DNA from 3 places in the Oerskovia sp. NPDC060287 genome. Region 1 is predicted to be linked to each of the others. Evidence: riboswitches for the same ligand, from Rfam matches in the RefSeq annotation. Region 1 holds a riboswitch; each other region holds the start of a gene.
What was found. A riboswitch is a leader RNA that binds a small molecule or an ion and turns the genes downstream of it on or off. The one in region 1 is predicted to bind thiamine pyrophosphate.
Positions count from the first base shown of each region.

Region 2: it holds a riboswitch for thiamine pyrophosphate, as region 1 does, so the genes downstream of both, thiD (bifunctional hydroxymethylpyrimidine kinase/phosphomethylpyrimidine kinase) here and thiO (glycine oxidase ThiO) in region 1, are expected to answer to the same signal.
Region 3: it holds a riboswitch for thiamine pyrophosphate, as region 1 does, so the genes downstream of both, thiC (phosphomethylpyrimidine synthase ThiC) here and thiO (glycine oxidase ThiO) in region 1, are expected to answer to the same signal.

Region 1 covers NZ_JBHXBO010000193.1:1,043-7,048, reverse strand. Annotated here, with positions in the region: gene guaA (glutamine-hydrolyzing GMP synthase) at 1-787, opposite strand, end outside; gene thiE (thiamine phosphate synthase) at 862-1,548, opposite strand; gene ACFWFR_RS15060 (multicopper oxidase family protein) at 1,580-3,580, opposite strand; gene ACFWFR_RS15055 (DUF6220 domain-containing protein) at 3,583-4,038, opposite strand; TPP riboswitch at 4,249-4,326, shown strand; gene thiO (glycine oxidase ThiO) at 4,333-5,664, shown strand; gene thiS (sulfur carrier protein ThiS) at 5,730-6,006, shown strand, end outside.
Region 2 covers NZ_JBHXBO010000053.1:14,101-20,106, forward strand. Annotated here, with positions in the region: gene ACFWFR_RS06975 (FadR/GntR family transcriptional regulator) at 1-430, shown strand, start outside; gene ACFWFR_RS06980 (ATP-binding cassette domain-containing protein) at 549-1,322, shown strand; gene ACFWFR_RS06985 (quinone oxidoreductase family protein) at 1,349-2,344, shown strand; gene ACFWFR_RS06990 (hypothetical protein) at 2,341-2,613, shown strand; gene thiD (bifunctional hydroxymethylpyrimidine kinase/phosphomethylpyrimidine kinase) at 2,678-4,267, opposite strand; TPP riboswitch at 4,259-4,359, opposite strand; gene ACFWFR_RS07000 (hypothetical protein) at 4,439-4,777, opposite strand; gene ACFWFR_RS07005 (HEAT repeat domain-containing protein) at 4,930-5,757, shown strand; gene ACFWFR_RS07010 (hypothetical protein) at 5,991-6,006, shown strand, end outside.
Region 3 covers NZ_JBHXBO010000026.1:3,236-9,241, reverse strand. Annotated here, with positions in the region: gene ACFWFR_RS04080 (CAP domain-containing protein) at 49-1,125, shown strand; gene ACFWFR_RS04075 (diacylglycerol/lipid kinase family protein) at 1,193-2,176, shown strand; TPP riboswitch at 2,353-2,462, shown strand; gene thiC (phosphomethylpyrimidine synthase ThiC) at 2,453-4,198, shown strand; gene ACFWFR_RS04065 (response regulator transcription factor) at 4,287-4,949, opposite strand; gene ACFWFR_RS04060 (sensor histidine kinase) at 4,946-6,006, opposite strand, start outside.

The sequences.
Region 1 (6,006 bases):
CCTCGCCCGCGCGCAGCAGGCCGTGGTCGACGAACACGCACGTGAGCTGGTCGCCCACGGCCTGCTGGACGAGTGCCGCGGCGACGGAGGAGTCGACGCCGCCGGACAGGCCGCAGATGACGCGTGCGTCGCCGACCTGCTCGCGGATGAGCGCGATCTGGTCGGCGATGACGTTGCCCGGGGTCCAGTCGCCGGCGAGGCCTGCGCCCTCGTACAGGAAGCGTTCGAGCACGGCCTGGCCGTGCGCGGAGTGCTTGACCTCGGGGTGCCACTGCACGCCGTACAGGCGTCGGCTGGTGTCCTCGAAGGCCGCGACCGGGGAGCCGGACGACGTCGCGAGGACCTCGAAGCCCTCGGGCGCCGCGTGCACGGCGTCGCCGTGGCTCATCCACGTGGTCTGGTGGTCGGGGGTCTCGGCGAGCAGGACGCCCGCGGAGCACACCTCGACCTCGGTGCCGCCGTACTCGCTGAGACCGGTCTGCGCGACCTTGCCGCCGAGCGCCTGGGCCATGGCCTGGAAGCCGTAGCAGATGCCGAGGACGGGCACGCCGGCCTCGAACAGCGCGGGGTCCACGAAGGGCGCACCCTGCGCGTACACGGACGACGGACCACCGGACAGGATGATCGCTGCCGGGTTCTTGGCGAGCATCTGCTCGACGGTGAAGGTGTGGGGGACGATCTCCGAGTACACCTTGGCCTCACGCACGCGACGCGCGATCAGCTGGGCGTACTGTGCGCCGAAGTCGACGACCAATACGGGCCGGGGGGCTGAGGGGGTGGGTGTCACCACCCCAGGATAGTTGGCTCGGCGCCGATCCCCGGCATCGGTCCACGACGTGCGACGGGGATCACTTCGCCGGGTCAGGCGGGCAGCCGTTCGCGCAGCTCGCGCGCGGCCCGCTCGGGGTCGACCGAGCCCGTGATCGCGCGCACGACGACGATGCGCTCGGCCCCCGCGGCGAGCACCTGGTCGAGGCGGGCCGGGTCGACGCCCCCGATCGCGAACCACGGCGTGGTCGGCGCCGACGCGGCGACCTCTCGCAGCAGGTCGAGCCCGACGGCGTCGCGTCCCGGCTTGGTCGGCGTCGCCCAGAGCGGGCCCACGCAGAAGTAGTCGACCTCGGGGTCGGCCTCGGCAGCCGCGGCCTGCGCGAGCGAGTGCGTCGAACGACCCAGCACCGGGCCCTGCCCCAGGAGGGACCGGACCGCGGGCACGGGCAGGTCGCCCTGGCCCGTGTGCACCACGGGTGCCCCTGCGAGCAGCGCGACGTCGGCCCGGTCGTTGACGGCCCACAGGGCCCCGTGCTCGGTCGCGACGCGCGCGACGGTCTCCTGGAGCTCGAGCTCGCGCGCGACGTCGAGCCCCTTGTCGCGCAGCTGGACGACGTCGACGCCGCCCGCGAGCGCCGCGTGCAGGAAGTCCTCCAGGTCGCCGCGCTCCTCGCGCGCGTCGGTGCACAGGTACAGCCGGGCCGCCGCGAGCCGGGAGCGGGCGCCGTCTCCCGCCGAGGTGTCGACGGGGCGGGGCGCGGGGTGGGTGGTCGTCACGCGCCCAGGGTAGGCCGCGCGGACCGGTCGGTCACTCGGGTGCGTTCCCGGTGGACCCTCCGTGCCGGAAGGGCGTGGTCACTCCCCGGTACACCAGGTGGGTCACCATGCCCTGCGCGGCGTGGTCGAGGTTGTGGCAGTGGTCCATCCAGATCCCCGGGTTGTCGGCGAGGAGCTCGACCTCCCAGACCTCGCCCGGACGGACGTCGAACGTGTCGCGCAGCACCGCGGCGCCGGTCGGTTCCCGCCCGTCGACCGAGAGCACCCTGACGTGGTGCCCGTGCGGGTGCATGGGGTGGGTCTCCGAGCTCCGGTTCACGATGCGCAGGAGAACGCGATCCCCCTCGTCGACGACGGTCGAGGGGACGTGGGGGTACACCTTCCCGTCGATCGTGTACCCGTACACCGGCACGCCGCCGTCGAACCGTGGCAGGCGGTCCAGGACGAGCGTCGCGGTCACGTCGGGTGCGGGTGCGGTGCCAGGTCCGGCCCCGGCCCCGCCCTCGGGCGGCGAACCGTAGGCCAGCAGGTCGAGGTCCTCGTCGGGGACGGCCCACCGGTCCGCGTCCCCCGGGGCGGCGTCGGCGTCGGCGCCCGCCCCGGCGTCGGGCACGAGCTCCAGGCCGACGTCCTCCTCGCCGTCGACCGCCAGGCGCACGGGGTGGGAGGGCATGGTGAGCTCGACGTCGTAGCGGCCTCCCGCCGGGACGCGCAGCGCGAGGCCGCTCACCTCCTCGGCGCCGGGAACGTCCGTGCCGTCGACGGCGACCACACGGAAGCCGGCCCCGTCCACCCCGAACCGGTGCGGCACCTGGTCGGCGTCGAGAAGCCGCAGCCGTACCCGTTGCCCGGGCGTGGCCGCGAGCTGCTCGACCTCGTCGCTGCCCGCGAGCGTCGTCGTGCCGCTGAGGGTGTGGACCGGGAGCACCAGGTCGAGGTCGGCGACCGGGCCCGAGGCCGGGAGCACGACGAGCGTGCCGAAGAGCCCCCGGCGCACCCCGTCGGACGAGCTCTGGTGCGTGTGGTACCAGTACGTCCCGGGCTGGTCCGCGACGAACCGGTAGGTGAAGGACTGCCCGGGCAGGACGGCGTCCTGCGTCACGCCCGCGACCCCGTCCTCGCCGTTGGGCACGTCGTAGCCGTGCCAGTGCACGCTGACGCCCGCCCGGACGTCCTCGTTGTGGAGCTCGGCCTCGACGACCTGCCCGACCTGGGCCCGGATCTCGGGCCCCGGCAGGGAGCCGAAGCTCCAGGCCTGCACCACCTCCCCCGACGGGAGGGTCAGGTCCGACTCGCGGGCCGTGAGGGTCACCGGCACCCGCTGCCCGGGAACGTCCGCGGGGGTCCGGAGCTCGGTCACGTCCACGGTCGGGGCGCCGCCGCCCGCAGCCGAGAGCTCGTCGGTCGCGGGCTCGTCCGCGGCGTGTCCGCTCCCGGTGTGCGCTCCCGTGCCCGGGACGGCGGCGGCCGCGGCCCCGACGGCACCGGGACCGACCACCTCGAGATGCACCTCTGCCCGGCTCGCCCACCAGGCGAGCCCGAGCGGCAGGAGCAGCACGAACGCAGCGGCGAGGCTCACGCCCCGCACGACGCCCGGGTCACGCCCGGCGAGCACGAGCCACGTCACGAGGGTCGCGGCCGCGACGAGGAGCACGACGACGCCCCCGCTGAGGGGCCCGACGGGGTAGCCGACCACCAGCACGAGGACCAGCTCCCCGGCGGTGGCGTACGCCGCCCCGAGGAGGCAGGCCTGGCGCGCCGGCATCGCTGGACGGCCCCTGCCGACGACGAGCACGACGAGCGCGAGCACCGCCCCGCCGACGGCGAGCGGGAGCCCGACGAGCACCTTCTCCTGGACGAACCACCACCCGTGCCCGCCCAGCAGGACCACGACCCCGACACGCAGCACGAGCGCCACGGTCGCGAGCGCGACCCACGGGCCGCGCCGCGGCCGGAGCGCGGCGAGCACCCACCCGGCCCCGCCCGCGAGGGCGAGGACCAGGTAGACGAGCTGGAGGGCGGGGACGGTCACCGTCAGACGTTCCCGGGGGCGGTGGTCGACGCCGGGCTGGGCACGCGCCCCTCCGCCACGAGCGCCCGAGCCCTGGACGCGACGGTCCCCGTCACGCCGAGGATCGCGAGCCCGTTGAGGGCGTGGAAGCCGAGCATGATGGTGCCCGCCGTGGTGATCTCACCAGGGGGCGGCTCCGACCCCGTGAGGACTCCGGTGAGGATGAACAGGATCGTCTGGAACAGCAGGAGGCCGAACCCGAGCACGGCCAGCCACACGGTGCGTCTCCCGGCCTTGGCGAGGGCGGCGAACACGATGGACAGGATCATCAGCAGGGGCAGCACGATGCGGCCGCTCGTCCCGTGGATCGCGAAGAGCTCGTCGTCGGGGTCGCTGAACACGCCGACGGCGGCGAAGTAGAACTGCATGACCACGGCGACGACCACGAGGACGCTGATCACGAGGAATGTCTTGCGCATGAGGAGCTCCACCTGAAGCGGGGAAGGTGGGCGGGCCGCTCGGGTCCGCGGCGGGGCGGTCGATGCTCGACCGCTCGGGGAGGCCGTCCCTGGAGGGAGGTCGCACGCACGGGAGTCGGATGTCCCAGCGGATACACCGAGAGAGGTCGGCAACGCCCCGGTTGATACACGGTCGGCGACCGGACGCGTGCGTTGTAGGGTGGCCGCGAAGCACGGGAGCCCCGCACGGGGCTGAGAGGGCGAGAGCCGACCGTCGAACCTGATCTGGGTCATGCCAGCGAAGGGAGCGAGCGCATGTGCGCAGCCCTGTCCACCGACCACCCTGTCCTGCCCTCGCGCCCACCGGGGCGCGGCGAGAGCCCGCGGGGCGTGCCGCCGTCGGGCGCGGAGGGGCGAGCCGCGCCCGCCCACCGGAGGACCACGGACGAGGGGCCCGACGGCGCCACGGACGTCCTCGTCGTGGGCGGCGGCATCGTGGGGCTCACCGCGGCCTGGCGGGCCTCTCGCGCGGGCCTGCGCGTCACCGTCCTGGACCCTTCCCCCGGAGACGGCGCGACGCACGCCGCGGCCGGGATGCTGGCGCCCGTGACCGAGGCCGACTTCGGCGAGGAGGCCGCGCTGCGCCTGGGCTCCGACTCCGCGGCGCGCTGGCCCGTGTTCGCGGCCGAGCTCGAGGCGGGCTCGGGGCTGAGCGTGGGCCTGCGGACGACCGGGACCCTCACGCTGGCCTACGACGGCGACGACCTCGCGCTCGGGCGTCGCGTGCGCGCGCTGCAGGAGGCGTGGGGGCTCGACTCGACCGAGATCTCGGTCGCCGCGGCGCGCGAGCGGGAGCCGCTCGTCGGTCCGCGCGTCGCCGGGGCGTTCTGGGCGCCCGGCGACCACCAGGTCGACCCGCGCGCGGTGCACCGCGCCCTGACCGCAGCCCTCGCGCGGGACCCGCGTGCCGCCGTCGTGCACCGCCGGGCGGTGCGGCTGCTCCGCTCGACGGGCCTCGGCTCTCCCGTGACCGGGGCCCTCGACGACGCGGGGGTCGTGCACCGCGCGGGAACCGTGGTCCTCGCGGCGGGCGCGGACTCGGGCGACCTGCTCGTGGACGTCCCCGAGGTGTGCGCACCGACCCGTCCGGTGAAGGGGCAGACGCTGCGGCTCGACGCCCCCGCGTGGTTCACGCTCGACCACGTGGTGCGCGGGATCGTGCAAGGGCGTCCGGTGTACGTCGTACCGCGTACGCCCGGACCCGACGGGCACCGCGAGGTCGTGGTCGGCGCGACGAGCGAGGAGCACCCCGACGACCGGCGTGCGACCGCGGGCGGCGTCTTCGCGCTCCTGCGCGACGCGCGCGCCCTGCTGCCCGGGCTGGACGAGCTGGCCCTCGTCGAGGTCACGCCGCGCGTGCGACCGGGCACCCCGGACAACCTGCCGTTCCTGGGGCCCACCACCGTTCCCGGCCTGGTCCTCGCGACCGGCCACTACCGCAACGGCGTGCTGCTCGCTCCCGTCACGGCGGCCGCGATCGACGCGGTCCTGGCCGGGGAGCCGGTGCCGTCCGCGGTCTCGGCGATCGACCCGCTGCGCTTCTCGCCCACCCCTGCCCCCGCGAGACAGAGGCTCGCGTCGAGGTAGCGGGGCGGGCCCCTCTCCCTCGACGGCAGACCTCTACCTCGGCGACCCACCTCCTGGAGGACCGCATGACCCACCCGACTCTCCCGCCCGCGGCCACCGGTGCGCAGCCCACGAACCCGCCCGCGACCGGGAGCGCCCTCGTCAACGGCGAGCACCACCCGCTCACCGCCCCGACGACCGTCGCAGCCCTCGTGGCCGCGCTGCTGCCCGAGCTCGTCGGGGACCGCGGGGACGTCCCCCGGGGCGTCGCGGTCGCGATCGACGACGCCGTGCTCCCCCGCAGCACGTGGCCGTCCACGACCCTGCGCGACGGCGACCGCGTCGAGGTCGTCACGGCGGTGC
Region 2 (6,006 bases), on a different contig from region 1:
GCGCGGCGAGATCGTCGACGTGCTCGAGGTCCGCGGCGCCCTGGAGACCGAGGCCGCCCGGCTCGCCGCGACCCGCCGCACCCCGGCCGACCTCCGCGCGATGGCCCGGGCGCTCGCGGGCCGTGGCGAGGTCTCCCCGACCGCGAGCGCCCGGGAGTACGTCGACGCCGACCTGGTCTTCCACCGCGCGGTCGTCGACGCCGCGCACAACGCGGTCCTGACCGACCTGTTCGCGACGTTCGTCCCGCGCCTGCGTCGGGCGATGGTCGACATGATCGAGCTCGACGGCGCGGGCGAGCGCCACCGGCACGACCAGGACGCCCACGAGGCGATCCTCGACGCCGTCCGCGACCGCGACGCCGACCGCGCCGCCGCGACGAGCCGCCGGCACCTCGACTCCGTCCACGAGAAGGTCACCCGTGAGCACTGACACCGCCTCCGCCGCACCCGGGACCGTGACGCCTCCGCGCCCGGCTCCCGGCGACGCCCGGGTGGCCCTTCCCCCGGGTGCCTCGACGGCCGAGGCGGGCGCCGCCGTCGTGCTGGCGATGCGCGACGTCGCGTTCGTCCGCAGCGGCCGCACGATCCTCGAGCACGTGGACCTCACGGTCCGCGCGGGCGAGCACTGGGCGCTGGTCGGTCCCAACGGTGCAGGCAAGAGCACGATCCTCAGCCTGTGCGCGGCGCGCAACCACCCCACGCGCGGTGGGGTCGACGTGCTGGGGCACACGCTCGGGCGCGTCGACGTCCAGACGCTGCACCGCCGGATCGGCCACGTGAACCCGCGCCACCCGCTGCGCACGCCCCTCACGATCCAGGAGGTCGTCCTGACCGGGATCACCGGGACGATCGACTGGCGCCAGCGCTGGGAGCCGACCCGGGCCGAGGTCGACAGGGCGCGCGCCCTCGTGGCCGACATGGGGCTGGGCGGCAAGGAGCACGAGCCGTGGACCACGCTGTCGCAGGGAGAGCGCGGTCGCACCATCATCGCCCGGGCGCTCGTCGCCGACCCCGCGCTGCTGCTGCTCGACGAACCGAGCACAGGGCTCGACGTCGCGGCGCGCGAACAGCTCCTCGCGACGATCGACGCGGTGCGGGTCGCGCACCCCGAGGTCGCCTCGGTCCTCGTGACCCACCACCTCGAGGAGCTGCCCAGGTCCACGAGCCACGCGCTGCTGCTCGCGCCGGGGCGGGTCTCCGCGTCCGGCCGTGCGGACGAGGTCCTGACCTCCGAGGCGGTCTCGCGCTGCTTCGCGCACCCGATCCACGTCGAGCGCCGCCACGGACGCTGGCGGGCCTCGGCGGGTCCGGCCACCGCCTGAGCCGACGTCCCGCCTAGGCTGACCCCATGCGCGCGATCCAGGCACTCCAGGCAGGCGGCCCCGACGTCCTCGAGCTCGTCGAGCTCCCGACACCGGTCCCCGGACCCGGCGAGCTCCTCGTCGAGGTCGCGGCGGCGGGGATCAACTTCATCGACACCTACCGCCGGGCGGGGGTGTACCCGATGGAGTTCCCGCACGTGGTCGGCACCGAGGGCGCGGGCGTCGTCGGGGCGGTCGGCCCGGGCGTCACGGACTTCGAGCCCGGCGACCACGTCGCCTGGACCAACGCGTCCGGCTCGTACGCCGAGCAGGTGATCGTCCCCGCGGACGTCGCGATCCCGGTCCCCGGGTCGGTCGACCTGCGGGTCGCGGCGGCCGTGGCTCTCCAGGGGCTCACGGCGCACTACCTCGTGACCTCGACCTACCCGGTCCAGCCCGGGGACGACGTCCTGCTGCACGCGGGGGCCGGCGGCGTCGGGCTGCTCGCGACCCAGCTCGCGGTGCGTCGCGGCGCACGCGTCATCACGACCGTCTCGACCGAGGCCAAGGCCGAGCTGTCGCGCGCGGCCGGGGCGGCCGACGTCGTGAACTACGCCGAGCTCGACGACCTCCCGACCGAGCTGCCCGCGATCGTGCGCGACCTCACGGGCGGCCGGGGCGTCGCGGTCGCCTACGACTCGGTCGGCAAGGACACGTTCGAGGCGTCGCTCGCGTCGCTGCGCCGCCGCGGCATGCTCGTGCTGTTCGGCGGGTCCTCGGGCCAGGTACCTCCGTTCGACCTGCAGCGCCTCAACAAGGGCGGGTCGCTGTTCGCGACCCGCCCCAAGCTCGACGACTACACCGCGACGCGCGCCGAGCTCATCGAGCGCGCCGACGAGATCTTCGCTCTCGTCGCCTCGGGGGACCTGGACGTGCGCGTGGGCGCGACGTTCCCGCTCGCCCGCGCGGCCGACGCGCACCGCGCGCTCGAGGGCCGCGCGACGACGGGCAAGGTCCTGCTCGTCCCGAGCGCCGCCTCGTGAGCTGGGACTGGGTGCCGCCGCGCCCCGGCGAGGACGAACCCACCCGGCGCACGGACCACCGCCTGCGCCTGGCGCTGACCGTCCTCATGGTCGTCTTCACGGGCGTGCTCGCGGTCTACTACCTGACGGTCGGGCTCGACCAGATGCGCACGCAGTGCGTCACGGAGCGCCCCGAGGGCGTGTCGTCGAACGAGGTCAGCACGTCGTGGCGCTGGTGGCCGCCCGGGTACGACTGCTCGTACCCGGACGGCGGGACGACGAGCGCGTGAGGACGGCCGCTCGCGCCGAGAAGTGAGCAGATGCCCCCGTTCCCCCCGGATCAGGGGCATCTACTCACTTCTCGGCGTCCCCGACCGGCGCCTCGGGCCAGGTCGGCCGGTCGATCCCCTGCTCGAAGAACAGGTACTCGTGCATCGAGGACAGCTCGAACGCGCGGAGCATGCGTTCGAGCTCGGCGGGCGAGGCCCAGCGCGCGGCCTCGTCGGCGAACGAGCACGCGGTGCGCGTCGCCTCCTGGAAGGCCGGGTCGCCGTAGAGCGAGATCCACCGCGCGTACGGATGCCCGTCGAGGTCCCCCGCCCGGCGCACCAGGATGTCGCCGATGTACGAGTACAGCCAGTAGCACGGCAGCAGCGCCGCGACGGTCTCCGCGTACGACCCGTTCGACGCCGCGTGCAGGTGGTTGGTGTAGGCGGCGGTCACGGGAGAGGGGTCGACGCTCTCGACCGCCCCCCGGTCCATCCCGGCGTGCTCGCCCAACCAGTCACGGTGCAGCGCCTGCTCGACCTCGAGCGACTCGACTGCCGCGCCCGCGAAGAACTGCCGGGCCTCGGGCGTCGGCGCGAGCTGGCTCGCCCGCGACAGCACGCGCGAGTACTCGGCGAGGTACGCGGCGTCCTGCGCGAGGTAGAACCCGAAGTCCTCGACGGCGAGGCTCCCGTCCGCGAGCGCCCGCACGAATCCCATGCCCTTGACGGCCTCGCGCCAGCCCGCGATCCGCTCCCAGGCCTCCTCGGAGAACGCCCGCAGGCCCAGCGTGGGCAGGTGCGCCAGGTGGTCGACGGGTCCGCGGCCCGTGCCCACCGTCAACGCTCCCCCGGCCCGCAGCGCGCCGGTCAACCAGGTCTTCGCATCGCGCACGGCGCCCGCCCAGTCGTCGCGCCGGGGTCGGAGCGCCGCAACCGCAGCCGACAGCGAGCACCCCGTCCCGTGGGTGTGCACGGTGTCGACGCGGGGCGCGGAGAAGGTCGTGACGTCGTCGGGCCCCACGAGCGCGTCGGGCGACTCCTCCCCTGTGAGGTGACCACCCTTCAGGAGCACGACGGCGCCGCTCGCCACGTGCAGGCGCCTCGCCTGGGCGAGGGCGTCCGGCCAGGTGGTCGCGGCCGGCTCGCCCAGGAGGACGGCCAGCTCGGGGAGGTTGGGGGTCACGAGGTCGGCGAGCGCGACCAGGTCGCCCACCGCCTGCTCGGCCCCCTCGTCGAGGAGGCGGTGGCCGCTCGTGGCGACCATGACGGGATCGAGCACGACGAACGGCGGACGCACCCGGCCGAGCCACGTCGCGATGGCACGCGCATTGGCCTCGTCGGCGACCATGCCGATCTTCACGGCGTCGATCACCACGTCGTCCGAGACCGCGTCGAGCTGCTCGGTCAGGAAGTCCGCGCCCGGGACGTGGACCGTGCGGACGCCGTGCGTGTTCTGCGCGACCAGGGCGGTCGTGACCGCCATGCCGTACGCGCCGTGCGCCGCGAACGCCTTGAGGTCGGCCTGGATCCCGGCGCCTCCCGTCGGGTCGGTGCCCGCGATGGACAGGACGCGGGGGCGGGAGGCCTCGGCCCCGGGCGACCCGACGCGTTCTCGTGCGGTGCTGGACGCGGGTTCGGGTCGGGGCAGGACAGGTGTGGTGGCAGCAAGCGACATTGCCGACATCCCTTCGCTAGTGCTAGCTAGATCAGGTTCGACGGGTGTGTTCTCAGCCCGGCTCGTGGGAGCGGGCACCCCGTGTCTTCGGGGGAAGGATAGCGGGCACCCGGACCGGACGGTCGGCGGAGACCACCAGGTGTCGCCCGGGGGCGGATCAGCGGGGGGCGCCTACGAGACCCCGGCCGGCACGGTCATCACGTCGATGCTCGACAGCGGGACGTACCGGTCCAGGCACGTCACGACCCGCTCGACGTCCTCGCGGACGGCGCCGGGGACGAAAGCGACCGTCGTCGGGAGCGGCGGCAGAGGGAGCGGTGTCACGGCGTACTCGACCGCAGGGTCCTCGATGCAGACGTCGATCCCGTCGGGCCACGCGTCGACCCCGACGATCCACGGCCCCTGCGGCGGGATCGCGACCGGCCCGGTCGCGCCCAGCGCGGCGGCCAGCGCCAGCGAGCCGCACGACGCCGCCACGGCTCCGGCGAGCAGGACGGTGCGGCGGGGCATGGCGGTCACCTCGGTGGTCGTCGTCGACGTCGGTGCGACCACCGTAGCGGACCCGCTCGGAGGAGACCCGGCGGTCGGCCGGCCCCCTATGCTCGCCCCATGGTTCTCAGCGTTCCCGTCCACCCGCGTCCGTCGCGCGGCTCGGCCTCGCGATGACCGACGACCTGCTCGCCCGGCTCCTCGACCCGGATCCCGCGGTCGACGAGGACGCTGTCGACGCCGCCGCCGAACGCGCCCTGGCCGGCGACCGGGAGGCCGCCGACGCCCTGCGCGACGTCGTGCTGCGCTTCGAGCGGTTCCCGATCAGCACGTTCGAGCGGACTCTCAACCGTCTCTACGCCTTCGCCGACGCGTCGCTCGAGCCGGCGATGCTGCGCGCCCTCGAGAACGGGGCGTCGGCACCCTGGTACCTCACGGCAGCCTGCGGACGCGCGGGCTTCCGAAGAGCCGTGCCCTACGCCCTCGCCCTGCTCGACTCACCCGTCGCCTACGAGCGGACGGTCGGCTGCGAGGTGCTCGGCGTCCTGGGGGCGCACGAGGCCGTGCCGACCCTCGTCGACGTGCTCGGCGACACGGACCACCGCGTCCGGGAGGTCGCGGCCGCTGCCCTTGCCGACCTCGGCGGGTCCGAGGCCGCGCTCGGGCTGCGCCGCGAGCTCGTCGAGCCTCGGTTCGCGCTCCTGGGCTACGTGTCGACCGCCCTGGGCGCGATCGAGCCCGACCAGACGACCTGGCTCCTCGACCAGGCCGCCAGTCCGGACACCAGAACCCGGTACTGGGCGGTCCGTGCCCTCGGGCGCACCGGGAGCGACCTGGTCCACGAGCGGCTGCTCGTCGTCGCAGCAGACCTTGCGGAGGAGACCGCGGCCATCGCGAACGGAAGCACGGTCGCGAGCGCAGCACGCAGTGCCCTGAAGACCTGGCAACGCGTGCGCCGCGTCCGTGCGGCAGACACCACGAGCACACGCCCCCTGTCCTGACCGCGGAGCCTCGGGCCCGCCCCGACGACAGGTCGGAGCAGGACCGCGACGAACGTCATGGTGGAGCGCACCACGAGGCGCTCCACGTCGTGCCGAGGCCGCCCGGCCAGGTGCAGCAGCGACTCGCGGTCAGCGCCTGCGCCGGGTGGCGGAGGCGAGCCTGCGGTTGAGCAGGGGCGCGGCACGGCGGATGCTGGGGGCGACCGTCCGGTCCAGCCACGAGGAGGTCGGCCATGCACCCGACGCAGG
Region 3 (6,006 bases), on a different contig from region 1:
AGCCCACGTTCCACCGACGGAAGGTCCCTCGTGCCGCTGGATTCCCCCGTGCCCGACCACCTTCCGCAGACCCGGGCCGAGCGTCGTCGCGCCGAGCAGATCGTGTCCCCGTCGTCCCGTGCCACCCGGCGCCGACGCCGGGCCGAGGCCGTCCGCCACGCCCGCGCGGGGAGCGAGGTGCGTCGCGTGACCGCGCTGCCCCAGGTCATGGTCGTCACGCTCGGCCTCGTGGGCGGCCTGCTCGCGGTCCCGGCCGTCCAGGAGGTCGGCGGCCAGGGGCCGGGCCTCGAGCCGATCGGCGCGCGCTGGGACGCCGCGCTCGGCCGCGACGTCGACCGCGCGAGCCGGAGCGACGCCCCGCGCGGGCCGGTCCTCGCCGAGGGCGGTACGGCGCAGCCGTCGGCATCCCCGAAGGCCCCAGGGGGAGCGCAGCCGGCCTCCCCGGCGCCCGACGCGCCCCCGGAGCCGGCTCCCGAGCCCGCGCCCGCGCCCGAGGCGACCGCTCCCGCGGGCCCGCCGCAGCTCGGCGCGACCGGACCCGAGGTCCAGGCGATCCAGGAGCGGCTGCAGGTGCACGGGGCCACGGTCCTGGCCGACGGCGAGTTCGGTGCGGGGACCGACCGCGCGCTGCGCACGTTCCAGGCGGCACGAGGCCTCGCGCCCGACGGTGTGGCGGGTGCCGCGACCCAGGCCGCGCTGCTCGCGGACCCTGCCCCCTCGACGGGCGGAACCGGTTCGACCGGGGGAGCTCCGTCGTCGGGCACGGGAGACATGGCTGCCGTGCTGAACCTCGTCAACGCGCACCGTGCGGCCGCGAGCTGCCCGGCCCTGCGGGCCGACGACCAGCTCGCCCGCGCCGCGACCCTGCACGCGCAGGACATGGTCGACCAGGGGTACTTCAGCCACACGAGCCTCGACGGGCGCACGTTCGGCGACCGCGTGACCGCCCAGGGGTACGCGCGGCCCGGCGGCGAGAACATCGCGTCCGGTCAGCAGACCGCCCAGGCCGTGGTCGACGCGTGGATGGCGTCCGAGGGGCACCGTGCGAACATCCTCAACTGCGACTTCACGGCGATGGGACTGGGGCGCGCGGGAAACACCTGGGTGCAGGTCTTCGGGTACTGAGGGCGTCCGGAAGGTCCGAGGTGTCCGCTTGTCGGGCGAGCCGGTGCCCGTCGCGACATACTCAGGTGTGAACCCGTCCCACGAAGCAACGCCCGAGCCCGCCGCCCAGCAACGTCTCGACCACGCTCCGCTCCGTTCAGCGGTCATCGTCAACCCGAACCGGGTCGAGGGGCTCGACGAGCTCCGCCGGACCATCGAGGCCCAGCTCGCCGACGCGGGCTGGCCCGCCCCGGCCTGGCTCGAGACGACCGCCGAGGACCCCGGCACCGGCCAGGCCCGGCAGGCCGTCGACGACGGCGCCGAGGTCGTGTTCGTGAGCGGCGGCGACGGCACCGTGCGCGCCTGCATCGAAGGGCTCGTCGGGACCGAGGCGGCCCTCGCGGTCCTTCCCGGCGGCACGGGCAACCTCCTCGCGACCAACCTCGGCATCCCGCCGAACCCGGAGGACGGCATCCGCCTCGCGCTCGACCGAGGGCGCCGCGCCGTGGACATCGGCGAGGTCGACGGACAGGCGTTCGCCGTCATGGCGGGCATGGGGCTCGACGCCGCGATGATGGAGGACGCACCGACCGCGCTCAAGGCCAAGGCGGGTGCGCTCGCCTACGTCGTCTCGGCGTTCAAGCACCTCGCCGACGACGAGATGAAGGTCGAGGTGCGCGTCGACGACCGGCCGGTGCTGCGCCGTCGGGCGCGCAGCGTGCTCGTGGGGAACGTCGGCAAGCTCCAGGCAGGCGTCAACCTGCTGCCCGACGCCGTGCCCGACAACGGGCAGATGGACGTCGCGATCCTCGCGCCCCGCAACCTGGGCCACTGGGTCCAGCTCCTCGTCGGGGTGCTGCGTGGACGCAGGCGCGTCCCCAACATGGAGGTGCTGCGCGGGTCACGGATCTCGGTGATCTCCGACCGGCCGCAGCCGCGCCAGCTCGACGGCGACGTGATCGAGCCGTCGAAGAAGCTCGAGGTCAGCGTGCGCGCCGGTGCGCTGTGGGTGTGCGTCTACCAGCCCGACACGTCCGACGACATCGCGGACGGGGCACCGACGGACGGGTGATCCAGGCCAGTCGCCGAGTGCGGAGCTCTTGCGCGACACGCCCGGCGTTTCTCGCAAGAGCTCCGCACTCACGGGGAGAGGGGCGGTCGTGGGACCCGCGCGCCGGCGCCCAGCGCCGTGCGCTACGGTGGCCGCGCACCACCCAGCACACCGCACCACCAGCACGACCCACAACTCCACACACCCACGGGAGCTCGCAGCAGCGAGCTGAGAGGGCGGCTCAGCGCCGCCGACCGTTCGAACCTGTTCGGATCATGCCGACGTAGGGAGAGAGCCATGAGCTCTGAGACCGCTGTGCCCGCAACCACCGGGCCCGCCACCGCTGCACCCGCTGTGACCACCGGGTCGTCCGCGCACACCATCACGACCGGACCCATCGCGGGGTCCGTCAAGGTCCACCACCCGGTCCCGGGTGCGGAGCACCTGCGCGTCCCCGAGCGCCGCGTGCACCTGAGCAACGGCGAGCACCTGGACCTGTACGACACCTCGGGCCCGTACACCTCGTCGGACGACCCCGCGGCGTTCGACCTCGCGGGCGGCCTGCCCGCCCTGCGTGCGTCCTGGCTCCGGCCCGACGCCGCCCCCACCGAGCGCGGCACGGGTGGCGCCCGGACGCAGCTCGCCTGGGCGCGGGCCGGGGTCGTGACCGACGAGATGCGCTTCGTCGCGGCCCGCGAGGGTGTCGACGTCGATCTCGTGCGCGACGAGGTCGCGCGGGGCAGGGCCGTGATCCCGGCCAACCGCCGCCACCCCGAGATCGAGCCCATGATCATCGGCAAGGCGTTCGGCGTGAAGATCAACGCGAACATCGGCAACTCGGCCGTGACGTCCTCGATCGAGGAGGAGGTCGAGAAGATGGTGTGGGCCGCCCGCTGGGGCGCGGACACCCTCATGGACCTCTCGACGGGCAAGGACATCCACGAGACCCGCGAGTGGGTGCTGCGCAACTCCCCGATCCCCGTGGGGACCGTGCCGCTCTACCAGGCGCTCGAGAAGGTCAAGGGCGATCCCGCGCAGCTCACGTGGGAGATCTACCGCGACACCGTGATCGAGCAGGCCGAGCAGGGCGTCGACTACATGACCGTGCACGCGGGCGTCCTCCTGCGCTACGTCCCGCTGACCGCTCGCCGCGTCACGGGCATCGTGTCCCGCGGCGGCTCGATCATGGCTGCCTGGTGCCTCGCGCACCACCAGGAGTCGTTCCTGTACACGCACTTCGCGGAGCTGTGCGAGATCCTGCGCGACTACGACGTGACGTTCTCGCTGGGCGACGGCCTGCGCCCGGGCTCGATCGCGGACGCCAACGACGCGGCCCAGTTCGCCGAGCTGCGCACGCTGGGCGAGCTGACCAAGGTCGCGAAGTCCTACGGCGTGCAGGTCATGATCGAGGGCCCGGGGCACGTCCCCATGCACAAGATCGTCGAGAACGTGCGCCTCGAGGAGGAGCTGTGCGAGGAGGCGCCGTTCTACACGCTCGGCCCGCTCGCGACCGACATCGCGCCCGCGTACGACCACATCACGTCCGCGATCGGGGCCGCGATCATCGCCCAGGCCGGGACCGCGATGCTCTGCTACGTCACGCCCAAGGAGCACCTGGGGCTGCCCGACCGCGACGACGTCAAGACGGGGGTCATCACGTACAGGATCGCGGCGCACTCGGCCGACCTCGCCAAGGGCCACCCGCGCGCGCAGCTCCGGGACGACGCGCTGTCCCGTGCCCGGTTCGAGTTCCGCTGGCACGACCAGTTCGCGCTCTCGCTCGACCCCGACACGGCCCGCGCGTTCCACGACGAGACCCTGCCGGCCGAGCCCGCCAAGACCGCGCACTTCTGCTCGATGTGCGGGCCCAAGTTCTGCTCGATGCGGATCTCGGCGGACGTGCGCGAGTACGCCGAGAAGAACGGGCTGACGTCGGTCGAGGCGATCGAGGCCGGCATGGCGGAGAAGTCGAGCGAGTTCGCGGACGCGGGCGGCCGGGTGTACCTCCCCGTGACCCCCGCCCAGCCCGTGGCGCCGAGGTAGAACGTCCTGCGCGAGGTAGTGCGCGCTGCGTCCTGTCTCGCGCGGGACGTCCTACCTGGGCCGGATCACCGTGGCGACCCGGGCCGGGTCACCGTGCCGACGGCGCCGCGATCCCGTGCTCGTACGCCCACACCACGAGCTGGACACGGTCGCGCATGCCCGTCTTGGTCATGATCCGGCTCAGGTGCGACTTCACGGTGCTCGCCTCGAGGAACAGCGTCGCGGCGATCTCGGCGTTCGACTGCCCGCGGCACAGCAGCGCCAGGATGTCGTGCTCGCGCGCGGTGAGCAGTCCCGAGGCGGTCTCGTCCGGCGCGGCGGGGGACCGTCGTCGGGCGAACTCGTCGATCACGCGGCGCGTGAGCGTCTGGTCGACGAGACCCTCGCCCGACGCCACGCGCCGCACCGCGTCGACCAGCACGTCGGGCTCGGCGTCCTTGAGCAGGAACCCGCTCGCCCCGGCCTCCAGGGCGCCGAACACGTAGTCGTCCAGGTCGAACGTGCTCACCACGAGCACCGGCACGGGGTCGACGACGCCCGGTCCTGCGAGCGCGCGCGTCGCCGTGATGCCGTCCCCGCCGGGCATGCGGACGTCCATGCACACGACGTCGGGACGCTCTCGGCGTGCGACGCGCACGGCGTCCGTGCCGTTCGCCGCCTCGCCCACGACCTCGAAGCCCTCGCTCTCGAGGATCACGGTGAAGCCTGCGCGGACGACGGCCTGGTCGTCGACCAGCACCACTCTGGTCATGGGGCCTCCTGCCCGACGGCGGGGCCCGGCTCGTCCGCGGACGTCGCCGAGCGCACGGGGATGGTGGGGGACACGGCGTCGGCCGGCCGGGGGACCGTGAGCCGGACCCGCCAGCCGTCTCCGGGGACCGGTCCCGCGCTGAGGGTCCCGCCGACGAGGGCCGCTCGTTCGGTCATGCCGATGAGGCCGTGACCGGGAGGGGTCGGGTCGCTGGACGGGTCGGAAGGCCTGGCCGGCCCCATGGTGCTGATCGCCGCGACCGGCAACCGGTTGGTCACCGTGAGGACGAGCGCGGCCTGCTGGTAGTCGGTCACGACCTCGATCGCGCGCCCCGGCGCATGGCGGCGCGCGTTGGTCAGCGCCTCCTGGAGCACGCGGTACACCGTGAGCTGCGCCGCGGGGGACAGGAGGAACGGCTCGCCCAGCCGCGCGTCGCGCACCTCGGCGCCCGCGCTGCGTGCGAGGTCGATCAGCTCGTCCGCGTCGTCGAGCGTGGGTTGCGGCGCGGCCGGCGCCTCCTCGTCCGGCTCGCCGGGCCCGGCCTGCGACGAGCTGCGGAGGATGCCGACGACCAGGCGGAGGTTGTCGAGCGTCTCGCGTCCCTGGGTGCGGATCCAGCGCATCGACTCCTTGGCGCGCTCGGGGTCGCGGTCGACCAGGCGCTCGGCCGCGGCCGCCTGGACGACGATCCCCGACAGGTGGTGCGCGGCGACGTCGTGCAGCTCGCGGGCCATGCGACCGCGCTCCTCCAGGACGGCCTGCGCCGCGAGCATGTCGCGCTCGCGCTCGGCCTGGGCCACGCGCCCCTGGAGCTGGGCGAACAGCTCGCGGCGCGTGCCGACGTACGCGCCCACGAGCGCCGAGGCCACGTACGTCAGGAGCGCGGACGCCAGCCCGCCCCAGACCTGGACCGCGACGGGCGTGGGACCCGTCGAGGTGATCGGCACGGGTCCGCCGAGCACGAAGCCCAGCAGCACCTGCACGCCCGCCGCGGCCCCGGCCGCCCACAGGGCCGTGCGGCGCGGTGCGTACGCGCCGACCGAGTAGGCCGCGACGA